Linked DNA regions of Pigmentiphaga aceris. The protein of the gene in region 1 interacts with the protein of each later gene in a pairwise test. Links are inferred from orthologs where the notes say so. Each region holds a gene or a part of one and is shown on either strand. Other genes may lie near its edges. The genes, in order: FXN63_RS09160 and FXN63_RS26115.

Region 1 (11,675 bases):
TTGCCGCCCAGCAGACCGATCAGGCCGTCGTAGCGACCGCCGCCGCAAACCGTACCTTGCGCGCCCAGGCGATCGGTCACCCACTCGAACACGGTCAGGTTGTAGTAGTCCAAGCCACGCACCAGGCGCGGGTTGATGGTGTAGGCAATGCCGGCATCGTCCAGGCGTTGCTTTACGCCTTCGAAGTGCGCCAGCGATTCGGCACCCAGGAAGTCCAGCAGGCGCGGTGCGCCGTTGGCCATCTCTTGCAGGGCCGGATTCTTGGTATCCAGCACGCGCAGCGGGTTGGTGTACATGCGGCGCTTGCCGTCTTCGTCCAGCTGGTCTTTGAAACCTTCCAGATAGGCGATCAAGGCGTCGCGATGCGCTGCGCGCTCTTCAGACGCACCCAGGGAGTTCAGTTCCAGACGGATGTCGGTCAGGCCAAGAATCTGCCACAGACGCGCCAGCATCACGATCAGTTCGGCGTCCACATCAGGACCCGCAAAACCCATGGCTTCGACACTGATCTGGTGGAACTGGCGATAACGACCGCGCTGCGGACGCTCGTGACGGAACACCGGTCCCATCGAGAACAGACGCTGCGGACGGTCATACAGCAAATTGTGTTCGATCGCGGCACGCACGGTGCCTGCGGTGAACTCGGGACGCATGGCCAGCAAGTCGCCATTGAGCGAATCGGTGAAGCTGTACATCTCTTTTTCGACGATGTCGGTGACTTCGCCGATGCCGCGCGTGAACAGACGCGTGAACTCCAGCACCGGGGTGCGGATATTGCGATAACCGTAGCTGCGCAGCCAGTCGCGGGCCAGGCGTTCCAGGCGCTCCCAACGAGCCGAATCGGCGGGGAGCAAGTCGTTCATACCGCGAATCGCGGTGAGCTTTTGAAAGTTTTCTGCCATCTTTTTATCGTTGTGCGGCGGGCCGTTCAGGCATCCACCGTTTCCGCAGCACCATAACGGCGCTGCACGTAGCTTTCCACCATGCCCTGGAAAGTCTCGGCGATGTTGTCGCCCTTCAGCGTGACCACACGCTGGCCGTCGACGAACACCGGTGCAATCGGGGTCTCGCCAGTGCCGGGCAAACTGATGCCGATGTCGGCATGTTTGCTCTCGCCCGGACCGTTGACCACACAGCCCATGACCGCGACGTTCATGCTTTCGACGCCCGGGTACTTCAAGCGCCAGACCGGCATCTGTGCGCGCAGGAATTCCTGGATGCTGGACGCCAATTCCTGGAAGACCGTGCTGCTGGTACGACCGCAACCCGGGCAAGCCACCACCACAGGTGCGAAGGCGCGCAGGCCCAGGCTTTGCAGAATTTCCTGACCGACGACAACTTCCTTCGCACGGTCACCACCCGGTTCGGGGGTAAGCGAAATGCGAATAGTGTCGCCGATGCCGCCTTGCAGCAGCAGCGCCAGGCCCGCGGTCGATGCCACGATGCCCTTGCTGCCCATGCCGGCTTCGGTAAGCCCCAGGTGCAGGGGATAGTCACAGCGTTGCGACAGGTCGCGATACACCGAGACCAAGTCCTGTACGTGGCTTACCTTGCACGACAACACGATGCGGTTGCCAGGCAGGCCAAGCTGTTCGGCACGCTGCGCGTTTTCCACGGCAGACAGCACCAGCACGTCGCGCATCACCGCCTGCGCGGTCCACGGCTTCGAGCGCTGGCTGTTTTCATCCATCTTGCGCGCCAGCAGGTCTTGGTCAAGGCTGCCCCAGTTCACGCCGATGCGAACTGGCTTGTCGTGGCGGCAGGCGACTTCGATCATCTGCGCAAAATTGTCGTCGCGACGCTTGCCATTGCCCATGTTGCCGGGGTTGATCCGGTACTTGGACAAGGCTTGCGCGCAATCCGGGTATTGGGTCAGCAGCTTGTGGCCGTTGTAGTGGAAGTCGCCGATCAGCGGCGTATCCACACCCATGCGGTCAAGCTGTTCGCGGATGGCTGCCACTTCACGGGCAGCTTCCGGCGTGTTGACAGTGATGCGGACCATTTCCGACCCAGCCAAGGACAACTCCTTGACCTGGATGGCCGTGGCGATGGCATCGACTGTGTCGGTGTTGGTCATCGACTGCACGGCAACCGGGGCATCGCCGCCGATCATGACCGTGCGGTTGCCCCAGCGCACTGCAACCTGTCGCGTCACACGACGGAAATCAGGGCCAACCGGAAAAGGAAGCGGCTCGGGACACGAGCCAGTCTGCGTCGTAGATTCGGTCGACTCCGTACTCATCCGCTCATCCATGCAAGTTCACCACCGGAAGAAAAGTTTCCACGCTTACCGCGCCACGCCCCCAACGGGGCGCTTTTTTGACTTGGCGCGGCCCAGCGTCAAAAACTCCATTCCAGCACGCCATTGCTTCACTGCAAGGTCAGACGCGCCACGTTGTCACGCTGTGCGCTGCGCACGTCCATCGGCTTGCCCTGCCAGGACACCGTGGCACCACCGGCATTGCCGACAACCAGGCGTCCGGGCGGCACCACATCGAAGCTGTGCTCGCTACCGGCCGGCAACACCTTCGACACCAGCGTGCCGTTGGTTGCCTTGAGTTCAACCCAGCTGTCGTTGACCACACGCAAGACCAGGGGCGAACTGCCAGCCGGTGCTGCCGCGCGCGGCGCAGCTGTTGCCGCAGCAGTTGCTGCCGGGCTGGCAGGCGTCGCAGCCGGCGGCGTAACCAGTGCTGCGGTCGGTGCAGGCGTGGTTGCCGGCGGCGTGATCGCACCGGGTGCCGGTGTGGGCGCAGCTGGCGTCAACGACGTATTGGCCGTCGGACTCAACGGCGGAATCACCGTGGTAGTCGTGGTAGTCGTGCTGGTACCCGACGAAGACGACGGCGTTGCTGAGCCATTGGCCGCAGGAGCAGGCTCAAGCGGATGCGGTACGCGCACTTCGGGCTGATTTGCCGCTGCAATCGGGGCATTGCTCGAAATAGTGCCGGGTGCGCCGGAAATCGTGGCAGGCGGCGTGATCGCATTGCCATTGTCGTTACGCAGCATGCGCGCAATGCGCCATTGCTCGGGCAGACGCTCCTGCACCACGGCGTAAGCAGCGCCCGCAGCGATCAGCACCAGCACGATGCTGAAGACGCCAACACCACGGCGGCGCTGCTGGCCGATCGTGGACCGACGACGCGATGAGGACACCGGCACCGCCGACGACACGGCAGCCACCGCACTGGCAACGGCATCGGTCACACGCGGCGCGGCAGCAGCATGGGCCGGACCTTCCACTGCCGTCAGCAGCGGTTCGGGATCGATTTCAAGCAAGCGCGCGTAATTGCGCAAGAAACCACGCAACGAGGAGCCGCGCGGCAGTTCGCTCCATTCTTCGTTTTCGAGCGCTTCGATCTGGCGCGGCGCAAACTTCAGGCGCGCCGATACGTCGAAGATCGACCAGCCACGCTGCGTGCGCAATTCGCGCAAGGCGTGACCAACAGACGAAAATGCATCGGCTGCGCCAGGCGCAGTCGCGTTGTCACCGGGGTACGTCATCCATGAACCTCTACGATCCGTCCGAACTTGCTGTTCATTTCCTGCCGGGCCTTCAGGCGAGTGCGATCCTGCACCTCGCCGGCAAGCTGTCCACAGGCCGCATCGATGTCATCGCCGCGCGTCTTGCGTACAGTCGTAACGATACCTGCGTCGATCAGACGTTGCGCAAATACCTTGATACGTGCCGACGAAGAGCGCTTGAGCCCTGACTGCGGGAACGGGTTGTACGGAATAAGGTTGAACTTGCACGAGACCTGCCGTGCGATGTCGATCAATTCGTCCGCATGCTGGTCGGCATCGTTGATGCCATCCAGCATGATGTATTCAAAGGTGATGAAGTCACGCGGCGCATATTCCAGATAACGCTGGCATGCGGCAATCAGCTCGCGCAACGGGTACTTCTTGTTCAGCGGCACCAACTCGTCGCGCAGCGCGTCATTCGGCGCGTGCAGCGACACCGCCAGGGCCACTGGGCAGTCCTGTGACAGGCGGTCCATCATCGGCACCACGCCTGACGTGGACAGCGTGACACGCCTGCGCGACAGGCCATAGGCATTGTCGTCAAGCATCAGCTTCAGTGCACTGACCGTGGCGTCGTAATTGAGCAGGGGTTCGCCCATGCCCATCATCACGACGTTGCTGATCACACGCGGATCGGCATCGGCCGCACGCGGGGGCATGTCGGCGCGCGCGGCTTCCAGCGTGCGCTTGGCCCACCACAGCTGCCCGATGATCTCGTCCACACCCAGGTTGCGATTGAAACCCTGGTAGCCGGTCGAGCAGAACGGGCAGGCCACGGTACAGCCGGCCTGGGTGGAAATGCACAGCGTGCCGCGATCGTCTTCCGGAATGAACACGGTTTCGATCGCATTGCCACGACCGACGTCAAGCAACCACTTGCGCGTGCCGTCGGCAGAAAGATGGTCCGCGATCACACCGGGGCTGCGTATGTCGCAACGCTCGGCCAGGGTGGCGCGGAAAGACTTCGCGAGGTCGGTCATGACCTCGAAATCGCCAGCGCCGCGCTGATGAATCCAGCGCTGCAGCTGTTTGGCACGGAAGGGCTTGTCGCCCCACGATGCCACCAATGCGCCGAGTGCCGCACCATCCATGCCGAGCAGGTTGATGCGCGTATCGAGCGGCGCCGGGGACGTCCCCGTTTCTGTCCTCTCCATGGCGTTCTCCTTGATCGGTTGGGAGGTGCTGCAGGCTTCGCAGCGGTTTTTCAAAACACGTACTTCTACACAACTTGCGTCGAGCACTTGCGTCGAACAGTTGCTTCAAACACTTTTTCGATCTTGCACAAAGACCCGGCGGCATGCGCCGACCGGGTCCCGGCAGGTCGAACGAGAGGCGTCAGCCTCTCCCTGGATCAACGCGAGTAGACGTTGATTTCCGGGAAGAAGAACGCGATCTCGACAGCAGCGGTTTCCGGCGCGTCCGAGCCGTGAACGGCGTTGGCGTCGATGCTGTCAGCGAAGTCGGCGCGGATGGTGCCCTTGTCAGCCTTCTTCGGATCGGTCGCGCCCATCAGGTCGCGGTTCTTCAGGATTGCGCCTTCGCCTTCCAGCGCTTGCACGAACACCGGGCCCGAGATCATGAACTCAACCAGGTCCTTGAAGAAAGGACGAGCCGAGTGCACAGCGTAGAAACGCTCAGCGTCGGCACGCGACAGCTGGGTCAGACGAGCAGCAACGACCTTCAGGCCAGCCGACTCGAAACGGGTAACGATCTGGCCGATAACGTTCTTTGCAACGGCATCAGGCTTGATGATCGACAGGGTGCGTTCAATTGCCATAAAAACTCCAATAAAAACAAGTACTTCTAGTTTACGCTTCGGGATTACCTCAACCCTAAATTGTATCACGCTGTCGTTTCGCAAGGCAGACACCGACGCATGATTCGCCATCGCGCAACGGGAGGGTTCCGCTTTCGACCGGACAAAAAGGGCGATCACAGGCCGATGCAGGCAGATACGCCGTTAGGCACACACGGGAACCCTGATGCATACTTGGGGTCTGAACCTCATGCCATCCTCGCGGGGGCAACTTTTGACAACGCCACAAAACAATAGGAGTCGGTCTCCATGAACGAGTTCCGCACGGCATCTGTCAGCACCGCCGGTGAAAGCCGGCAGGTCGCGGTACAAAATCGTGTACTGCGCAATACATATTGGCTGCTCGCAATTTCCATGATCCCCACCGTGCTCGGCGCGGTTGTCGGATTGAACACCGGTATCGCCCAGATCATGGGTGCCAGTCCGGGCTTAAGCTCCATCGTGTTCCTGGTGGGCGCTTTCGGCATGATGTTCCTGATCGAAAAGAATCGGGAAAGCGCAGTCGGTGTAGGCCTGCTGCTGGCGTTTACGTTCTTCATGGGCATCATGCTGTCGCGCATGCTCGGCTTCGTGCTGGGCATGTCCAACGGCGCGTCGCTGATCACGCTCGCCTTCGGCGGCACCGCAGCAGTCTTCGGCACGATGGCTGTGCTGTCGAGCACCATCAAGCGTGACCTGTCGAACATGAACAAGTTCTTGTTCATCGGCGCGATCATGCTGATGGTCGCTGCCGTGGGCAATATCTTCCTGCAGATTCCGGCGCTCACCCTGACCATCTCGGTGCTGGCAGTCGGTATCTTCTCGGCCTTCATCCTGGTCGATCTGCAGCGCGTGAAGAACGGCAGCGAAACCAACTACGTGTCGGCGACGCTGGGCGTATACCTGTCGCTGTACAACGTTTTCTCCAGCCTGTTGGCCATTCTTGGCATCACCAGCGGCGATCGCGAGTAAGGATAGAAACCTGGGCCGCAAGGCCTGACGGAAAAAAAGCGGGCCCTTCGGGGTCCGCTTTTTTTGTGTCGCCTGATCTCAGACCTTGTCGTCGGGATGGCAGAACAACTGGAACAATGTCTGCATCAACACGCGGACGCGATCATCGGCAATCCGGTAGTGAATGGACTGCCCATCGCGACGCCCCACTACCATCGCCTCGCGGCGCAACACCGCCAGATGCTGCGAAACCACGCTTTGCGACTGCCCCAGCGCGTCAACCAGTTGACTCACGGAACGCTCTTCCTCGACCAGCTGGCAGAGAATCATCAGCCGGTTGGTGCTGCCCACCGACCTGAGCAGGGCCACTGCCTCGTCGGCACGCTGCCGCATCACGTCCAGCGGCATCGCGGCAGATGGCGCCTTGACCAACAGGCCCACCTGCGGCGTATCCACGGTTATCTCAGAAGACATCGATCGGCACCTTCAGATAACGCACCCCATTGGACTCCGGCGGCGGCATGCGCCCTGCCCGCATATTGACTTGCACCGACGGCAGGATCAGGCGGGGCTGGCCCAGGGTTGCGTCGCGGGCCTGGCGCATACGCACAAAGCTCTCCTCATCGGCCGCCCCGCTGACATGGATATTCGCGGCACGCTGGGCACCGACAGTCGTCTGGCCACAGACACCCTCCCGGCCCTCGGTTTTGTAGTCATGACAAAGAAACAGACGCGTCTCGTCCGGCAAGGCAAGAATCTGCTGAATAGACCGATATAAAGCGCGTGCATCGCCGCCAGGAAAATCGCAGCGGGCCGTGCCGTAGTCGGGCATGAACAGCGTATCGCCCACCAACGCTGCATCGCCGACAAGGTGCGTCGTGCAGGCCGGCGTATGACCGGGCGTATGCATCACACGCGCCTGCAAGTGGCCGATCTTGTACGTATCCCCATCGTCGAACAGTCGATCGAACTGGCTTCCGTCACGAGGAAAATCATCTTCTGCGTTGAACAGCTCACCAAATATCTGCTGAACACGGGTGATTCGGCTGCCGATCGCCATTTGTCCGCCCAGGCGTTGCCGCAAATACGGTGCCGCCGACAGGTGGTCGGCATGCACATGCGTCTCAATGATCCAATCGACCGTCAAGGCACGCTCCAGCACAGCCGCCACCAGTTGATCGGCGAAGCTTCGCGAGGTGCGGCCGCAGACCGGGTCGTAGTCGAGCACGGCCTCGAATATCGCGGCCCGGCCGCTTGCCGGGTCAGACACAATATGGCTGAAGCTTGACGTTGGCTCGTGGAAGAAACTCTGCACCTGCGGTGCTTGGTTTTCGACCGGATATGTCATGACACCTCCCTGTTCAAGACGCTGCGACAACGCGATCCACCAGCAACCAGCCGGCAAGCATTGCCACGAACATGATCCACACACCGCTCTGTGCACTGGCAAGGGACACAATGACGGGACCAGGACAATACCCGGCAAGCCCCCAGCCCGTCCCGAACAGCGCCGCGCCCAGCAACAAGCGTCGATCAACGCGCTTGGCGGCGGGTAAATGGAAGCCCGTGTCACACACGGGATGCGCGCGCGCCAGCACCAGGCGATAGCCCAGCGCCGTAGTGACGACTGCCCCCAGCATCACGAAAATCAGGCTTGGATCCCAGGCGCCTGCGAGATCCAGAAAACCAAGCACCCGGGCAGGGTCGGTCATGCCTCCGATGATCAGCCCGAAGCCGAACAACAGGCCCGCCACAAAACCGATTGCCAGCCTCATGACAAGGCTCCCGGCAAACCGTGGCGAAGCACATAGACGGTGAGAAAACCGAATGACATGAAGACCGCCGTCGCCAACAGGGACCGTGGCGACAAGCGCGCGATGCCGCACACCCCGTGACCACTGGTGCAACCACCACCCAAAGCCGTCCCGACCCCGACCAGCAAGCCCGCCAGCAGCAACACAGGCGTGGATACCTGCGGCACGCCCAGGCTCACGCCGCCACGCACAAGCTGCCATAGCAAGGCCGCACACCATAGGCCGGCCAGAAAAGCCAGTCGCCAGCCTCGATCTTCACGGCCATCGCCTTTACCGCGACCGAATGCCTGGCGGGCAATACCGCTGATACCCGCAATACGCCCCAGCCCCGCCATCAACAAGACTGCTGCACCGCCGATCAACATGCCACCCAGCAAGGCTTGAGACCAATGCATGATTTTTATTCGAACATTAGAATATTCTAATATATAGGATCCTGTCGCAGATGAAAATGCCTGGCTCCACCCATTGCGCAGGATCACCAGGCACCAGCGCCTTGCGACTCGGCGAGACGACCGGTAAGCGTCGTCGCCTCATCCACAAGTTAGCTCCGCTGGATCAGGAAGCCGGCGCACCCAACAATCGCGGACCCGGCTCGAACACGGCAATCGACTCCACGTGCCCGGTGTGCGGGAACATGTTGACCACACCCGCACTGCGGATCACGTACCCACCTTCGTGCACCAGAATTGCCGCATCGCGAGCCAGCGTAGACGGATTGCAGGATACGTAGACGATCCGCTTCGGGCCGTCACTGCCAATGGCAGCCAAGGCCTGCGCCAGCGCATGCGCACCTTCACGCGGCGGGTCGATCAGCATGCGGTCGAAATGCCCCAGGCTACGCAACCAGCGCGCATCGACTTCAAACAGGTTCAGCGTGGAAAACGCCGTATGCCCGTCCAGGCCGTGACGGCGCGCGGCGTCTTGGGCACGCTGCGTAAGCTTCTCCAGACCTTCGACACCCACCACTTCACGACATTGCGTCGCCAGCGGCAAGGTGAAGTTGCCCAGGCCACAGAACATATCGGCCACGCGGTCGGTGGGCTGCGCATCCAGCAGTTGCAAGGCACGCGACACCAGCACCCGATTGATGCCAGGATTGACCTGGGTGAAGTCGGACGGCCGGTACGGCATGCGCAGGCCGAATTCCGGCAAGGTGTACGACAGGCCTTCCCGGTCGGCACGCAACAGCGGATGCAGGGTTTCCGGGCCGTCGGGCTGCAGCCACCACTGAATCTTGTGCTTCTCGGCAAAATCGGCCAGCAGGATCAGGTCGCGCTTGATCAAGGGCACTAGGTGACGCAGCACCAGCACGGTCACGTCATCGCCCACGGCCACTTCGATCTGCGGCAGGCGGTCGGGCTTGGACATGGCAGCGATCAGCGTGCGCAGCGGCATCAGCAGGTCGTTCACATGCGGCGGCAAGATATGGCATTCGCGCACGTCCGCCACATGGCTGCTCTTCTTTTCCCGGAAGCCCACATACACGCCGCGCGGCTTGGGCAGCGCCCGCACCGACAAACGAGCGCGATGACGATAGCCCCAGTACGGGCCGTGAATCGGCGGCAGCATGTGTTCGGGGCGAAGCTTGCCCAGGTGCCAGAAGGTGTCTTCCAGCACGCGCTGCTTGATCGCAACCTGCGCGCCGGCATCGACGTGTTGCATCGCACAGCCGCCGCAGACCTTGAAGTGCGGGCAACGCGGTTCGACACGCAGCGGCGAACTGTGATGCACCTCAACGACGTTGGCAACCTCGTAAGACGACTTGCTGCGGAACACGTTGATGCTGACGCGCTCCCCGGCCAGCGCACCTTCGACAAAGATCACCTTGCCATCGCGCCGCCCTACCCCTCGGCCATCCTGATCCAGCGATTCGATCAGGATGCTGCCGTCGGCCGGCGGAGCGGGCGGCGGACAGGATGCATCAGGCGCGTCCAGGCGCGAGATGGCGACCTCGGCCATGGCATCTGCACGGCGTGACGCACCGCCTTCGCGCGCAGCGAAAGGCGTGTCGTCATCATCAGGCATGCCAGACGCAATGAGGCTGGCGGAAGAATCGTCGTGTACGTGAGTCATGAGAGTGTGCCGTGTCGCGCACCACACCGGCCAGGCCGGTGTGTGGGGACAGTGTCGTTCAGGGTGCGGGCTGACCAGCGTCGGGCCAGGCCGCAAGATATTCGCGCCAGTGCGGCTCATCGATGGCCGCCAGCGTGTTACGGACCAGTGCGATCTCGTCGTCGTATTGCTCGCGGGTAAGCACACCCCGCATCAGGCGGAACCGGCAATACACCAACCAGGTGTTGACTACGTCAGTTTCGCAGTAAGCGCGTACTTCGTTGGCCCGGCCGTCGGTCCAGGCGGTGTAGACCTGGCTGCCATCCATGCCCAGCTTGCCAGGAAACCCGCAAAGCTTGGCCAGTTGATCGAGCGGTGCGTTCGCCCGGCCATTGTATTTCGCCAGCAGGTCCATCAGGTCAACGTGGCGCTGATGGTAGCGGCTGATGTAGTTGCTGTAGCGAAAATCACGGTCATCTTCGCCCATATCCCAGTAACGGGGAGCGGCCACGCCGTGAATCAGGCCACGGTAGTGCAAGACCGGCAGATCGAAGCCGGACCCGTTCCAGCTGACAAGCTGGGGGGTGTAGCGCTCGATGGTCTTGAAAAAACCCGAGATGCGCATGGCTTCGCTGTCATCCGGACCACCGATGCAGCGCACCCGGAATCCATCGTTGTCGCGAAACGCGCAGCCCACCACCGCAATCTTCTGCAGATGCAGCGGCAGGAAGTCGTGCCCCACTGCCTCGCGCCGCGCCGCAAAGGCGCGTTCGACCACCTCGGCATCGGGCACGTCTGGCGACCAGCCGTTAAGCAGGCGCAGACCCTCGACGTCCGGGATGGTTTCCAGGTCGAAAATGAGGATCGGCGTCATGAGAAACGACTCGTGCCAGAGAAATTCAAGCAGCAATGCACAGCAAAGATCAGCGTGCCGGCAGGAAACCGGCCGGATCGACTGGTTTGCCTTGGCGACGGATTTCGAAGTGCACACGCGGCGTGGCGGCGTCGGTCTGGCCCAATTCCGCAATACGCTGGCCGCGCTTGATTTCCTGACCTTCCTTGACCAGCAGCGCGCGGTTATGCGCGTATGCAGACAGGTAGGTGTTGTTGTGCTTGATGATGATCAGATTGCCGTAGCCACGCAGGCCACTGCCGCTGTACACCACCTTGCCATCGGCCGCAGCCAGCACCGGGTCACCCAGGTTGCCACCAATATCCAGGCCCTTGTTGCGCGCCTCGTTGAAGCCTTCGATCAGCTTGCCATTGGCAGGCCAGGCCCAGTCGATGCGTTCATCAGGGCCATCGCCACGCACCACCGGTGCGGAGGGTGCCGGCGGCTTGGTGGCGGTTGCGGGCGCAGGAGCACCGTCGCTCACGCCCGTTCCAGGCGCGGCGTCCAGCGGACGGGACTGGCTCGCGCCACCACCGCCGATGGGGTTGGTCTGCACCGTACCGGCTGGCGGTGCAGCAGGCACCGGGCCTGATGCGACCGGCGCCGTTCCGCCTGCGCCATGCAAGCGAAGCTCCTGCCCGGG
Region 2 (11,539 bases), 3.9 Mb from region 1 along the record:
CGCACTTCGTCGATCAGCCGGGCGTTCTCGCGCGCCATGTCATTGAGCCGGATGGCCACTCGCGCCAGTTCGTCACGGCCGCGAACTTCCGTGCGAGCCAGCAAGTCCCCTTCCGCCAGGCTGTCGACCGTGGCCAGCAAGGTGCGGGCAGCTGCGGACATCGACAGGTAAAGCGCCAGAAACAGCCACGCGCCCAGCGCCATCGCCGTCCAGGCAGCCGCATCCAGCACAGCTTGTGCAGCGGGTGGCAGAACCAATCCGTCCAGAACAGCCGCCAGCGCCGGCATGGCCAGCAACAGCCCGATCAACAAGAATTTGCCTGACAGATTGAGACGCTGCATCAGGCTGAGGGCGGGACCCATGAATACGTTCATCCTGGCGCTCCTTGCGCGTGGAGGGGCGACTGCGGCGATGCCAGCCTGAACAACCGCAATACGCAAAAAAAAACGTCCCCATGACCAAGGTGATTTCGGTCTGCGGGGACGTCTTTGTCCGGTGGACGAACCGTCGTTGGTTGGTCACACCGAGTTGATGCAAGGCCCATGCCATCGCGTCAGATCATGCCGTGCAAGGTCACTGCACGGTCTCCACGCGAGTGCCGCCCCGTCGTAGCGCATGCTGCGAGCATGGTGCGCACCGGCAAGGTGCAAACAGTCGCAACATGGCGCTATCCGGTGCGATGGGCTGGAGATATATTGAATGCGCCGATTGCCGATCCCGGTGATCGCCTTCCCCCACCTCTGCCCAGGAAAACGACCATGACGCACATTCGCAAGGCTGCGGCCGCTGCCGCTCTGACTGCTCTGGCGCTTGTCGCCGGTTGCGCCAACACACCGCTCGACCCGAACGTGGCCGCCATGCGCGCGAGCCTGAGCGGCATGAGCGAGGTTCCGCAAGTGGCCACGCAAGGCATGGGTGAGGCCGAGGTCTGGCTCAACAAGCAGACCAATGTGCTGAAGTGGAAGGTCACCTATTCCGGCCTGTCGGGCCCGGCCACCATGGGCCACTTCCACGGCCCGGCAGTTGCCGGCGTCAATGCCGGTGTGGTGGTGCCGTTCCAGAATCCGGTCACCAGCCCGATCGAGGGTCAGACCACGATTACTGCGGCGCAGGCGAAGGAACTGACCAGCGGGCTGTGGTACATCAACATCCACACCGCCGCCAATCGTGGTGGCGAGATTCGCGGCCAGGTCCTGCCGCGTTAAGCGTTTGTCGGGGCGGCTGCGCTGCCCCGACAGTTACTGCTTGCAGAAGGGCAATCCGCCGTTCGCTAGTTCTTCTGCACCAGCGGCCGGTGCCGCTGAATCCCCATCAGAATGCCGGCTGCGCACCCCAACGTCAGCAAGGCCGTGCCTCCGTAGCTCATGAACGGCAACGGCACCCCCACCACCGGCAAGATGCCGGTCACCATGCCCATGTTCACAAAGGCATAGACGAAGAACACCATGGATAAGGCTCCCGCCAACAAGCGGGTGTAGAAGGTGGGTGCCCCCGCCGCAATCGTCAGCCCTCGCCCGATCAGCAGCACATACAGGAACAGCAGCACCAGGTTGCCGATCAGCCCGAACTCTTCGGCGTAGACCGCGAAGATGAAGTCAGTCGTGCGCTCGGGGATGAATTCCAGGTGGGTCTGCGTACCCTGCATGTAGCCCTTGCCCAGCGTTCCCCCCGAGCCGACTGCAATCGTCGACTGGATCGTATGGAAGCCTTTTCCTAATGGGTCGGTATTGGGATCGAGCAGCGTACACACCCGGTGCTTCTGGTATTCGTGCAAGACCACCCAGTCGATGTCGGGCTGGCACAGGAATTCTTCGGAAGCGACCAGTGCCCCGATGCCGATCACACCAGCCAGCGTGATTGGCACCAGAAGCTTGAACGACAGGCCCGCGAAATACAGCACAAAGAAACCTGCGCCGAACACCAGCAGGCCGGTGCCCAGGTCAGGCTGTTTGGCGATCAGCGCAAAGGGCAGCAGCAGCAACACTGCCGCCACCACGAAGTCGCGGAAACGCACCTGCCCTTCGTGGCGATGGAAGTACCAGGCCATCATCATCGGCACAGCGATCTTCATCATCTCGGATGGTTGAATGCGCGTGATGCCCAGGTTCAGCCAGCGCGTGGCCCCCTTGCTGGTTTCACCGGCCACCTCGACCGCCACCAAAAGCAGCACACCCAGCAAGTACGCCGGCACAGTGACGCGCATCAGTGCGTGCGGGGAAAACTGCGCGGCGATCCACATCGCCACCAGCGCGATGCCGAAATTGCGTGCCTGATCGGCGAAGCGCCCATCGAAGCCGCCACCCGCCGAATACATCGACACCAGGCCAACCAGCGCCAGCAGGCTCAGGATCAGCAGCAGCATCCAGTCGAACACCCAGATGCGCGCCACCAGCGCCCGCATCCAGTAATACCGGTTCATGGTCGTCATGCTGCTGCTCACTACTGCTCTCCTAGTCCCGCGCCGTCAGATCAGGCGTGACCGCTTTATCGGGCTCGGTCGGTTTCTTGCCTTGCAGCCAGTAATCGAACACGCGGCGTGCAATCGGCGCGGCTACCTTGCCGCCGAAACCGTCGTTCTCGACGATCAGCGCTACCGCGATCTTGGGGTTGTCGGCCGGCGCAAAGCCCATGAACAGGCCGTGGTCACGCAGGCGTTCGTTCAGCTTGGCCGCGTTGTAGCGTTCGCCCGCGCGCAGGCTGTACACCTGGGCGGTACCGGTCTTGCCGGCCGCCTGGTACGGCGCGCCGATGAAGGGCCGCTTGGCCGTGCCTTCGCGCACCACGTCGGCCATGGCGCGTTTGACGAAGTCCAGGTTGGCCTGCTTGAGCGGGATGGTGTAGCTGGGGTCGCGTACCGTCAGCGTCTGCGCACCGGTGCGGCTGTTCTGCACCGCACGAACCAGGTGAGGACGCATGAACACGCCGTCGTTGGCCAAGGTGGAGGTGGCTTGCGACAGCTGCAGTAAGGTAAACGAGTTGTAGCCCTGGCCCACGCCCACCGACAGCGTTTCGCCCAGATACCAGCGCTGCTGATCGGGGCGTCGATACGCCGCGCGTTTCCATGCAGTTGACGGCAGCACACCGGCTTTTTCACCGCTCAGGTCGATACCCACTTTCTGCCCGAAACCGAAGGGTTTCATGAAATCGTGGATGGCATCGACGCCGATGTCGTTGGCCAGCGAGTAGAAGTAGGTGTCCGAAGACACCACCAGCGCCTTGTGCAGATCGATGTGGCCATAGCCCACGTCACCGGCATTACGGTAGCGGCGGTCGGCGAATTCGAAGAAGCCCGGGTCCCACATGGTCTGCGTCATGTTGCGCTTGCCCATCTCCAGACCCGCCAGCGCCATGAAGGGCTTGTAGGTCGAGCCGATCGGGTAGGTGCCGTACAGCGGGCGGTTGATCAGCGGGCGGTCGGGCGATTCGTTCAGCGCTTTCCAGTTCTCGACATCGATACCGTCGACGAACAGGTTGGGGTCGAAGCCCGGGCGCGACACGAAGGCCAGAATGTCGCCGGTTGCCGGTTCGATGGCGACCAAGGCACCACGGCGATCACCAAAGGCGGCTTCCACCAGCTTCTGCAGTTCGATGTCGATCGACAGCACCAGGTTGTCGCCGGTGACCGGCGGCTTGCGCGACAAGGTGCGCACGGCCCGGCCGCCTGCGGTGATTTCGACTTCTTCCACGCCGGTGGTGCCATGCAACTGGGCTTCGTAGGACTTCTCGATGCCTTCCTTGCCGATGTAATCGGTACCGCGATAGTTGGCGGCGTCTTCCGTCTCATCCAGGCGATTCTGGTCACGCTGCGAAATCCGGCCGATATAACCGATCACGTGGCCCGCCGATTCACCCATCGGATATTGGCGGAACAGGCGGGCACGGACATCGACACCGGGGAAACGGAAACGGTTGGCGGCAATCCGCGCCACTTCTTCATCCGACAGGCGACTGCGGATCGGCAGGCTCTCGAAGCGACGCGACTCTTCCATCAGCTTGCGGAAGCGGCGGCGGTCGCGCGCATCGATGGTGACCACATTGGACAGTTCGTCAATGGTCTTTTCCAGGTCAACGACCCGTGACGGCGTAATTTCCAGCGTGTAAGCGGAATAATTGCGCGCCAACAGCACGCCGTTGCGATCCAGGATCAGGCCCCGATGCGGCGGAATCGGCACGACCGATATGCGGTTTTGCTCGGCGCGTGCGGAATAGGCGTCGTGCTTGTAGACCTGCAGCCACCAGAAGCGGGTGCAGAGCACGCCGAAGCACGCGAACACCACCAGCATCGCGATCAACAGCCGCCCACGGAACCGCCGCATTTCGCGGTTCGAGTCCTTGATCTCGGTCATCGCCGTCCGGTCGCCAGCGTGAAAGCCGGGAACCACGACTGAGAGCGATATCTCTCGCGCACGGAATCTTGCATGCCGCGCCTGCTCCTCAGATCGGACGGGTGTCGTCGCGCTCGGGCGCACGACGTTGGGGGGCGAGCAGCAGGCGGTCGGCGATCGGCCACAACGCGGCAGCAACCACGCTGTCCAGCATCCAGCTCCAGCCCGGCCAAGTGCCCGACAGCGCCGCACGCACGCTGTAGACCACCAACTGGGTAACCAGCAGCAGCGGCAACACATGCAGGGCCTGGCCTATCGGCCCGAACCACTGAATACGCCGATGCAGCGCGATCGCAAAATAAGACAGCAGCGTGTAGGCAAGCGCGTGCTCGCCCAGCAGACGGGCCTGGTGCACGTCCATCAGCAGACCAAACAGGAAGGCCGCAAACATGCCGATCTTGCGCGGCTCGTGCACGCTCCAGAAGATCAGGCACAGCGCCAGCACGTCTGGCACCCCGGGCCACTGGCCCCAGGGCATCAGGTTGATCATCCAGGCGATGACAAGCGTCAACCAGATGAATCGTGGGTTGACGGGTAACAGCAGGGGCTGCGCGCCAAACAGGTGCGAGCGCGGGAGGGTTGAAGGTGCTTTAGGCATAGGTCAGGGACGCCGCGCCTGACGACGCCGCACTTCTTCGGCAGCGGGAAGTGCCGGTAGTTCCGACTGAACCGTCTGCAAGACCAAAAAATGCCGGTAACGGTCGAGTCGGGCTACCGGCTTGGCAAGAATTCGTGCAAAACCTGAAGAACCGTCACGCTCGACCGTATCGACCTTGCCCACCGGCAAGCCGGCGGGATAGATGCCATCCAGGCCACTCGTGACCAGGTCGTCGCCCACCTGCACGTCGATATCGGACGCCATGAAACGCAGGCCCAGGCGGCCCGGCGCTTCGTCGCCGAAGGCGACCGAACGCACGCCGTTACGCAGCACCTGCACCGGCACCATCTGGTCCCGGTCGGTCAGCAAGGCAACTTCGGACGTAAGCAGTGACACACGAACGACCTGACCGACCACGCCCCCGTCATCGATCAGGGGCATACCTGCGGCCAAGCCGTGTTGCGAGCCCTTGTCGACGATCAGCCGACGGCTGAATGCGTCACGGACTTCATATAGCACTTCAACCAGAACCGAGGGCACGCGAACGCGTGCGCTCGCACCGAGCATCCGGCGCAATTGCGCGTTTTCTTCGGCGAGTTGGGTGGCGCGCGTCGTGACTTGCGACATCTCGATGCGCTGGCGAGCCAGGTCGTCAGCTTCCCGCTGGAATTCGGTCTTGCTTTCAAAAAACACGGTGGTCTCGTTCCACATCGTGCCGGGCAGGAGCACGACGCGCTGGAACGGGTAAAGCGCCACGGCGACGGCCTGGCGCACCACATCGAGTGTCTGAAAACGTGCGTCGACGATCAAAAGCGCGATCGACAGCAGGGAAAAGAAGACCAGCCTCACCCAAACGTCGGGGCCCTGCTTGAAGAAGGACGGTGGGCTGTATTGCATGAAACTCCAGCATCGCGCCGTGGCCCTGGGCGGGCCGGCCGGCCCGTGACGGGACCGGCTGCGTCTTACTCGTTGGTGAAGATGGCGCCCAGTTTGTCCATGCGTTCGAGCGCTTCACCGCAACCACGGACCACGCAGGTGAGCGGGTCTTCGGCCACGATAACCGGCAAGCCGGTCTCTTCCTGCAGCAGACGGTCGAGGTCGCGCAGCAAGGCGCCACCGCCGGTCAGCATGATGCCCTTCTCGGTGATGTCCGCGCCGAGTTCCGGCGGGGTCTGTTCGAGCGCGATCTTGACGGCCGACACGATCTGGTTGAGCGGATCGGTTAGGGCTTCGAGAATTTCGTTGGACGACACGGTGAAGCTGCGCGGAATACCTTCCGACAGGTTGCGACCCTTGACTTCCATTTCCTTGACTTCGGAACCCGGGAACGCAGAACCGATTTCTTTCTTGATGGCTTCAGCGGTGGGTTCACCGATCAGCATGCCGTAGTTGCGACGAATGTAGTTGACGATGGCCTCGTCGAACTTGTCGCCGCCGACGCGCACGGAACCCTTGTAGACCATGCCGCCCAACGAGATGACGGCGACTTCAGTCGTACCGCCGCCGATGTCGACGACCATGGAGCCAGTCGCGTCGGATACCGACAGACCGGCACCGATGGCAGCGGCCATCGGTTCTTCAATCAGGAATACTTGGCTTGCACCGGCACCAAGTGCCGATTCGCGGATGGCGCGACGTTCTACCTGGGTAGAACCGCAGGGTACGCAAATGATGATGCGCGGGCTGGGCGCAAACAGGCTTTTCGGATGCACGATGCGAATGAACTGCTTCAGCATCTGTTCGGTCACCGTGAAATCGGCGATCACGCCGTCTTTCATGGGTCGAATCGCTTCGATGTTGCCGGGAACACGACCCAGCATCTGCTTGGCCTCGCGACCGACAGCCTGAATGGTCTTCTTGCCGCTGGGCCCACCTTCCGTGCGGATGGCGACGACCGAGGGCTCGTTCAACACGATGCCCTTGCTGCGAACATAGATCAGGGTGTTTGCTGTACCCAGATCGATCGCCAGGTCATTCGAAAAGTAACTACGCAGGAAACCGAACATGGGAATCTTTTGGTGAAGGGCTGGGTGCGGTGGAGGGCAGCGCGAGAAACGCAAAATCATAACTTATAATCGTCGGCAACTGCCGCGAAATCTGCTTCAAAACCCTGCGTATTGCGAGCTTCCACGCGGTTTGCCCCGTCATTTCGGCCCCAAAGGCCGCAGCCCCGGGCGCTATACGCAAATGCAACATTGTTTCTTTCGGCGGCCGGCGGCATCCCCGCCGCCATCCTTCCGGACCCCGAACGTTCACCGCGGACGTTCTTACCGATACTCCCCGACAGCCATGGCGCTTACCGAACAAGACGTGACGCGCATTGCGCGACTGGCCCGCCTCGATCTCGACGCCGGCCAGCGCGACCGTGTCCTGCAAGACCTGAACGGCATTTTTGGCCTGATCGAACAGCTTCAGGCGGTCGACACCACCGGCATCGCTCCGTTGGCCCACCCGCTGTCGGCAATCAATGAGGTCAGTCTGCGACTGCGCGACGACGTCGTGACCGAGGCACCTGATCAGGCTGCCCGCGACGCGTTGATCGCCAACGCACCGGCCCGACACGACGGCCTTTTCCTGGTGCCCAAGGTGATTGAATAAGCCATGACGACACACGCACTGCACAACGAATTTTCCGGCATTGCCGATCTGCGCGCCGCCCTGGCTGCCCGCAAGGTGTCGGCCGTCGAGCTGGCCCAAAGCGCACTTGCCGCCATCGAGTCGCAACAGGCGATCAATGCCTTCCTGCACGTCGATCCGGCCCTGACGCTGGCCCAGGCGCAAGCCGCCGACGCATTGATCGCCACAGGCAATGCCCCCGCGCTGGCCGGCATTCCGATCGCGCACAAGGACGTGTTCGTGACGCGCGGATGGCGCACCACGGCCGGCAGCAAGATCCTGGCTAATTATGTAAGCCCCTTCGATGCGACAGTTGTCGAGCGCCTGCAAGCCGCTGGCGCGGTGTCGCTGGGCAAGCTGAACTGCGACGAGTTCGCGATGGGTTCTTCCAATGAGAACTCTGCGTTCGGCGCGGTACTGAACCCCTGGGATACCAAGTCGGTTCCGGGCGGCTCGTCGGGCGGCTCGGCGGCAGCGGTTGCTGCGGGCCTGGCGCTGGGCACCACCGGCACCGATACCGGCGGCTCGATTCGCCAACCGGCGTCGCTGTGCGGTATTTCGGGCATCAAGCCGACCTACGGCAGCGTGTCGCGCTACGGCATGATCGCCTACGGTTCCAGCCTGGATCAGGCCGGCCCCTTCGCCCGCAGCGCGCGCGATCTGGTCGAACTGCTGGACCCGATGACCGGTTTCGACGCCAAGGACTCCACCAGCGCGGAACAATGCGGTGCGGAAGCCAACGCCGCTGGCCGTGTGCGTCGTGCCTTCGATGCGCACGCGCAGCCGGCTGACGCCGACCTGCCGCTGAAGGGCCTGCGCATCGGCTTGCCGCGCGAATTCTTCGGCGCGGGCCTGGCTGAAGACGTGTCTGCTGCCATTCACGCCGCCATTCGCCAGTTCGAAGCACTGGGTGCGACCGCCGTGGAAATCTCGCTGCCGCGTACCGAGTTGTCGATTCCGGCCTATTACGTGATTGCCCCGGCCGAAGCGTCGAGCAACCTGTCGCGTTACGACGGCGTGCGCTACGGCCATCGGGCTGCGGAATACACTGACGTCGACAGCATGATCAGCCGCTCGCGTGCCGAAGGTTTCGGTGCGGAAGTGCAAAAGCGCATTCTGGTAGGCAGCTACGTGCTGTCGCATGGTTATTACGACGCGTACTACCTGCAAGCCCAGAAGCTGCGCCGCCTGATCGCACAAGACTTCCAGCAAGCCTTCACGCAGTGCGACGTGATCGCCGGCCCCGTGTCGCCGACCGTGGCCTGGAACCTGGGCGAGAAGTCCAACGACTCGGTGGCCATGTATCTGGCCGACATCTACACCTTGAGCGGCAGCCTGGCTGGATTGCCCGGCATGTCGATTCCGTGCGGCTTTGGCGCAGGCCCGGTCAACGCGCAGCGCCCTGTGGGCCTGCAACTGATCGGCAACTATTTCGACGAGGGCCGTCTGCTTGCCATCGCCGACCGTTACCAGCAGGCGACCGACTGGCATACCCGCCGGCCGGCAAAGTGAGACAGCTATGAAATGGGAAGTCGTCATCGGCCTGGAAACGCATGTGCAGTTATCCACGGCGTCCAAGATTTTTTCCGGCAGCAGCACGCAATTCGGCGCTGAGCCCAACACGCAGGCCAACGCCGTGGATATGGCCTTGCCCGGCACGCTGCCGGTCATGAACCGCGGCGCGGTCGAGCGCGCCATTCGCCTGGGCCTGGGCGTGGGTGCACACATCGCCCCCGTGTCGGTGTTTGCACGCAAGAACTACTTCTACCCCGATTCGCCCAAGAACTACCAGATCAGCCAGTTCGAGATCCCGGTGGTGCAAGGCGGCAAGGTGAGTTTCTTTGTCGGCGACAAGGAAATGACGGTCAATCTGACGCGTGCCCACCTGGAAGAAGATGCGGGCAAGTCGGTGCACGAGAACGTCACCGGCCCGCACGGCGAACGCGCCAGCGGCATCGACCTGAATCGCGCCGGCACGCCGCTGCTGGAAGTCGTGACCGAACCTGAAATGCGCTCGGCTGACGAAGCCGTGGCCTATGCCAAGGCGCTGCACAGCCTGGTCGTGTGGCTGGGCGTGTGCGACGGCAACATGCAGGAAGGCTCGTTCCGTATCGACGCCAACGTGTCGGTGCGCCCGGAAGGCCAGAAGGAATTCGGTACCCGTACCGAAACCAAGAACGTCAATTCCTTCCGCTTCCTGGAACGCGCGATTCAGTATGAAATCCGTCGCCAGATCGAAGTGATCGAAGACGGCGGCAAGGTCATTCAGGAAACCCGCCTGTACGACCCGGACAAGGACGAAACCCGCAGCATGCGCACCAAGGAAGACGCGCATGACTACCGCTATTTCCCCGACCCCGACCTGCCGCCGCTGGCCATCAGCGAAGACTGGATCGAACGTGTTCGCGCAGACATGCCCGAACTGCCGGCCACCAAGCGCGCCCGTTTCGAAGCCGACTTCGGTATTTCGGCCTACGACGCGGCCCAGCTGACCAGCAGTCGCGCCACCGCCGAATACTTCGAAGCCGTGGTCGCCAAGCTGCCGGCAGGCCAGGCCAAGATCGCCGCGAACTGGGTGATGGGCGAAGTCGCTGCAGCGCTGAACCGCGACTCGCTGGCGATCGAACAAAGCCCGGTGAACGTGGCACAGCTGGCCGGTCTGTTGACTCGCATTGCCGATGGCACGATCTCGAACAAGATCGCGCGTGAAGTGTTCACGGCGCTGTGGTCGGGCGAGTTTGCCGATGCTGATGCCGTGATCGAAGCCAAGGGCTTGAAGCAGGTGAGCGACAGCGGTGCCATCGGCAAGCTGATCGACGAAGTGATGGAAGCCAATGCCGGCATCGTCGCGGAATTCCGCGCGGGCAAGGAAAAGGCCTTCAACTCGCTGGTAGGTCAGGTGATGAAGGCCGGTCGCGGCAAGGTGAATCCGCAGCAGGTGAATGATCTGCTGCGCGAGAAGCTGGGCTGATGACCGACCGATGAGCATGTCCGCCCGCATTGACGCCGTGATGCGCCAGCGGAACATCCGCAGCCAGAGCGAACTGGCGCGGGTGGCGGACGTGCCGCAGTCGACGGTCAACCGCATTCTGACGCGGGGCGACTCGTATTGCCCGGCGTGGGGGACGGTCAAGAAACTGGCCGATGCGCTGGGGGTGTCTGCGGTATGGCTGACCGACGGGGATGCATCGGCAAACCCTACGGCCCCTGCCATGCCCACCGATGCGCCGCTGGACGGCTGGCAGCTGGAAGCGCTGCGGATTCTGGGTGGCCTGGACGACGTGGATCGCCGCAAGGTGATGGGCGTGCTGCGACTGCTGGAGCGGCCAGGAAACAGCGGGCAACGGTGATGGTTGCCAGGTCGGCGACAGTGGTCAGCGCGTAAAAACAAAAGGCCGACAGAACTGATCCTGTCGGCCTTTTGTTTTTTACTTTGAGCGAACCGCCGAAATCAGTTCACACCAATCAGTTCACGCCATAACGTGCGCGGTACGCCAGCACAGCCTCACGATGCTCGTCGAAGCCACCTGTGCCCTGCTCTGCCAGCGCCAGAATGTCGGCCAGCGACGCAATGCTGATCACCGGAATGCCGTAACGCTGCGACACTTCCTGCGTGGCCGAATGCGCCGACAAGGCGTCGTCGGCACCTGCGCGCTCCATGCGATCCAACGCAATCAGCACCGCCGACGGCGTGGCACCCGCTGCGCGGATCATGGCCACCGATTCGTTCACCGAGGTCCCTGCGCTGATCACGTCATCGATGATCACGACCTTGCCCTGCATCGGCGCGCCCACCAGCGTGCCGCCCTCGCCGTGGTCCTTGGCTTCCTTGCGGTTGTACGCAAACGGCACGTCGCGGCCATGCTCGACCAGCGCCACAGAGGTTGCAGTGGCCAGGCCAATGCCCTTGTAGGCCGGGCCGAACAGCATGTCGAATTCG

What was found.
Region 2: the proteins of FXN63_RS09160 (region 1) and FXN63_RS26115 interact in binary tests that used the Escherichia coli proteins (3 or more experiments, as listed by UniProt). The link is inferred for Pigmentiphaga aceris from one-to-one orthologs.

The regions. Positions count from the first base shown.
Region 1 is NZ_CP043046.1:2,154,331-2,166,005, reverse strand. What follows is about bases 1,438-4,437. They hold FXN63_RS09160 (helix-turn-helix domain-containing protein), read right to left. Parts: upstream 3,505-4,437; coding sequence 2,371-3,504; downstream 1,438-2,370. Other genes in these bases: rlmN (dual-specificity RNA methyltransferase RlmN), read right to left, coding at 3,501-4,437; ispG (flavodoxin-dependent (E)-4-hydroxy-3-methylbut-2-enyl-diphosphate synthase), read right to left, coding at 1,438-2,242. Outside these bases: hisS (histidine--tRNA ligase), read right to left, coding at 1-902; more of ispG, read right to left, coding at 929-1,437; more of rlmN, read right to left, coding at 4,438-4,679; ndk (nucleoside-diphosphate kinase), read right to left, coding at 4,877-5,302; FXN63_RS09145 (Bax inhibitor-1/YccA family protein), read left to right, coding at 5,591-6,292; FXN63_RS09140 (ArsR/SmtB family transcription factor), read right to left, coding at 6,371-6,745; FXN63_RS09135 (MBL fold metallo-hydrolase), read right to left, coding at 6,735-7,619; FXN63_RS09130 (DUF6691 family protein), read right to left, coding at 7,633-8,046; FXN63_RS09125 (YeeE/YedE family protein), read right to left, coding at 8,043-8,480; 23S rRNA (uracil(1939)-C(5))-methyltransferase RlmD, read right to left, coding at 8,644-10,047; FXN63_RS09115 (3'-5' exonuclease), read right to left, coding at 10,220-11,014; FXN63_RS09110 (peptidoglycan DD-metalloendopeptidase family protein), read right to left, coding at 11,064-11,675.
Region 2 is NZ_CP043046.1:6,035,210-6,046,748, forward strand. What follows is about bases 4,968-7,831. They hold FXN63_RS26115 (rod shape-determining protein), read right to left. Parts: upstream 6,990-7,831; coding sequence 5,946-6,989; downstream 4,968-5,945. Other genes in these bases: mreD (rod shape-determining protein MreD), read right to left, coding at 4,968-4,983; mreC (rod shape-determining protein MreC), read right to left, coding at 4,987-5,880; gatC (Asp-tRNA(Asn)/Glu-tRNA(Gln) amidotransferase subunit GatC), read left to right, coding at 7,273-7,581; gatA (Asp-tRNA(Asn)/Glu-tRNA(Gln) amidotransferase subunit GatA), read left to right, coding at 7,585-7,831. Outside these bases: FXN63_RS26085 (methyl-accepting chemotaxis protein), read right to left, coding at 1-374; FXN63_RS26090 (CHRD domain-containing protein), read left to right, coding at 759-1,205; rod shape-determining protein RodA, read right to left, coding at 1,271-2,401; mrdA (penicillin-binding protein 2), read right to left, coding at 2,451-4,346; more of mreD, read right to left, coding at 4,435-4,967; more of gatA, read left to right, coding at 7,832-9,111; Asp-tRNA(Asn)/Glu-tRNA(Gln) amidotransferase subunit GatB, read left to right, coding at 9,119-10,570; FXN63_RS26135 (helix-turn-helix domain-containing protein), read left to right, coding at 10,587-10,949; pyrE (orotate phosphoribosyltransferase), read right to left, coding at 11,065-11,539. UniProt on the Escherichia coli protein: Forms membrane-associated dynamic filaments that are essential for cell shape determination. Acts by regulating cell wall synthesis and cell elongation, and thus cell shape.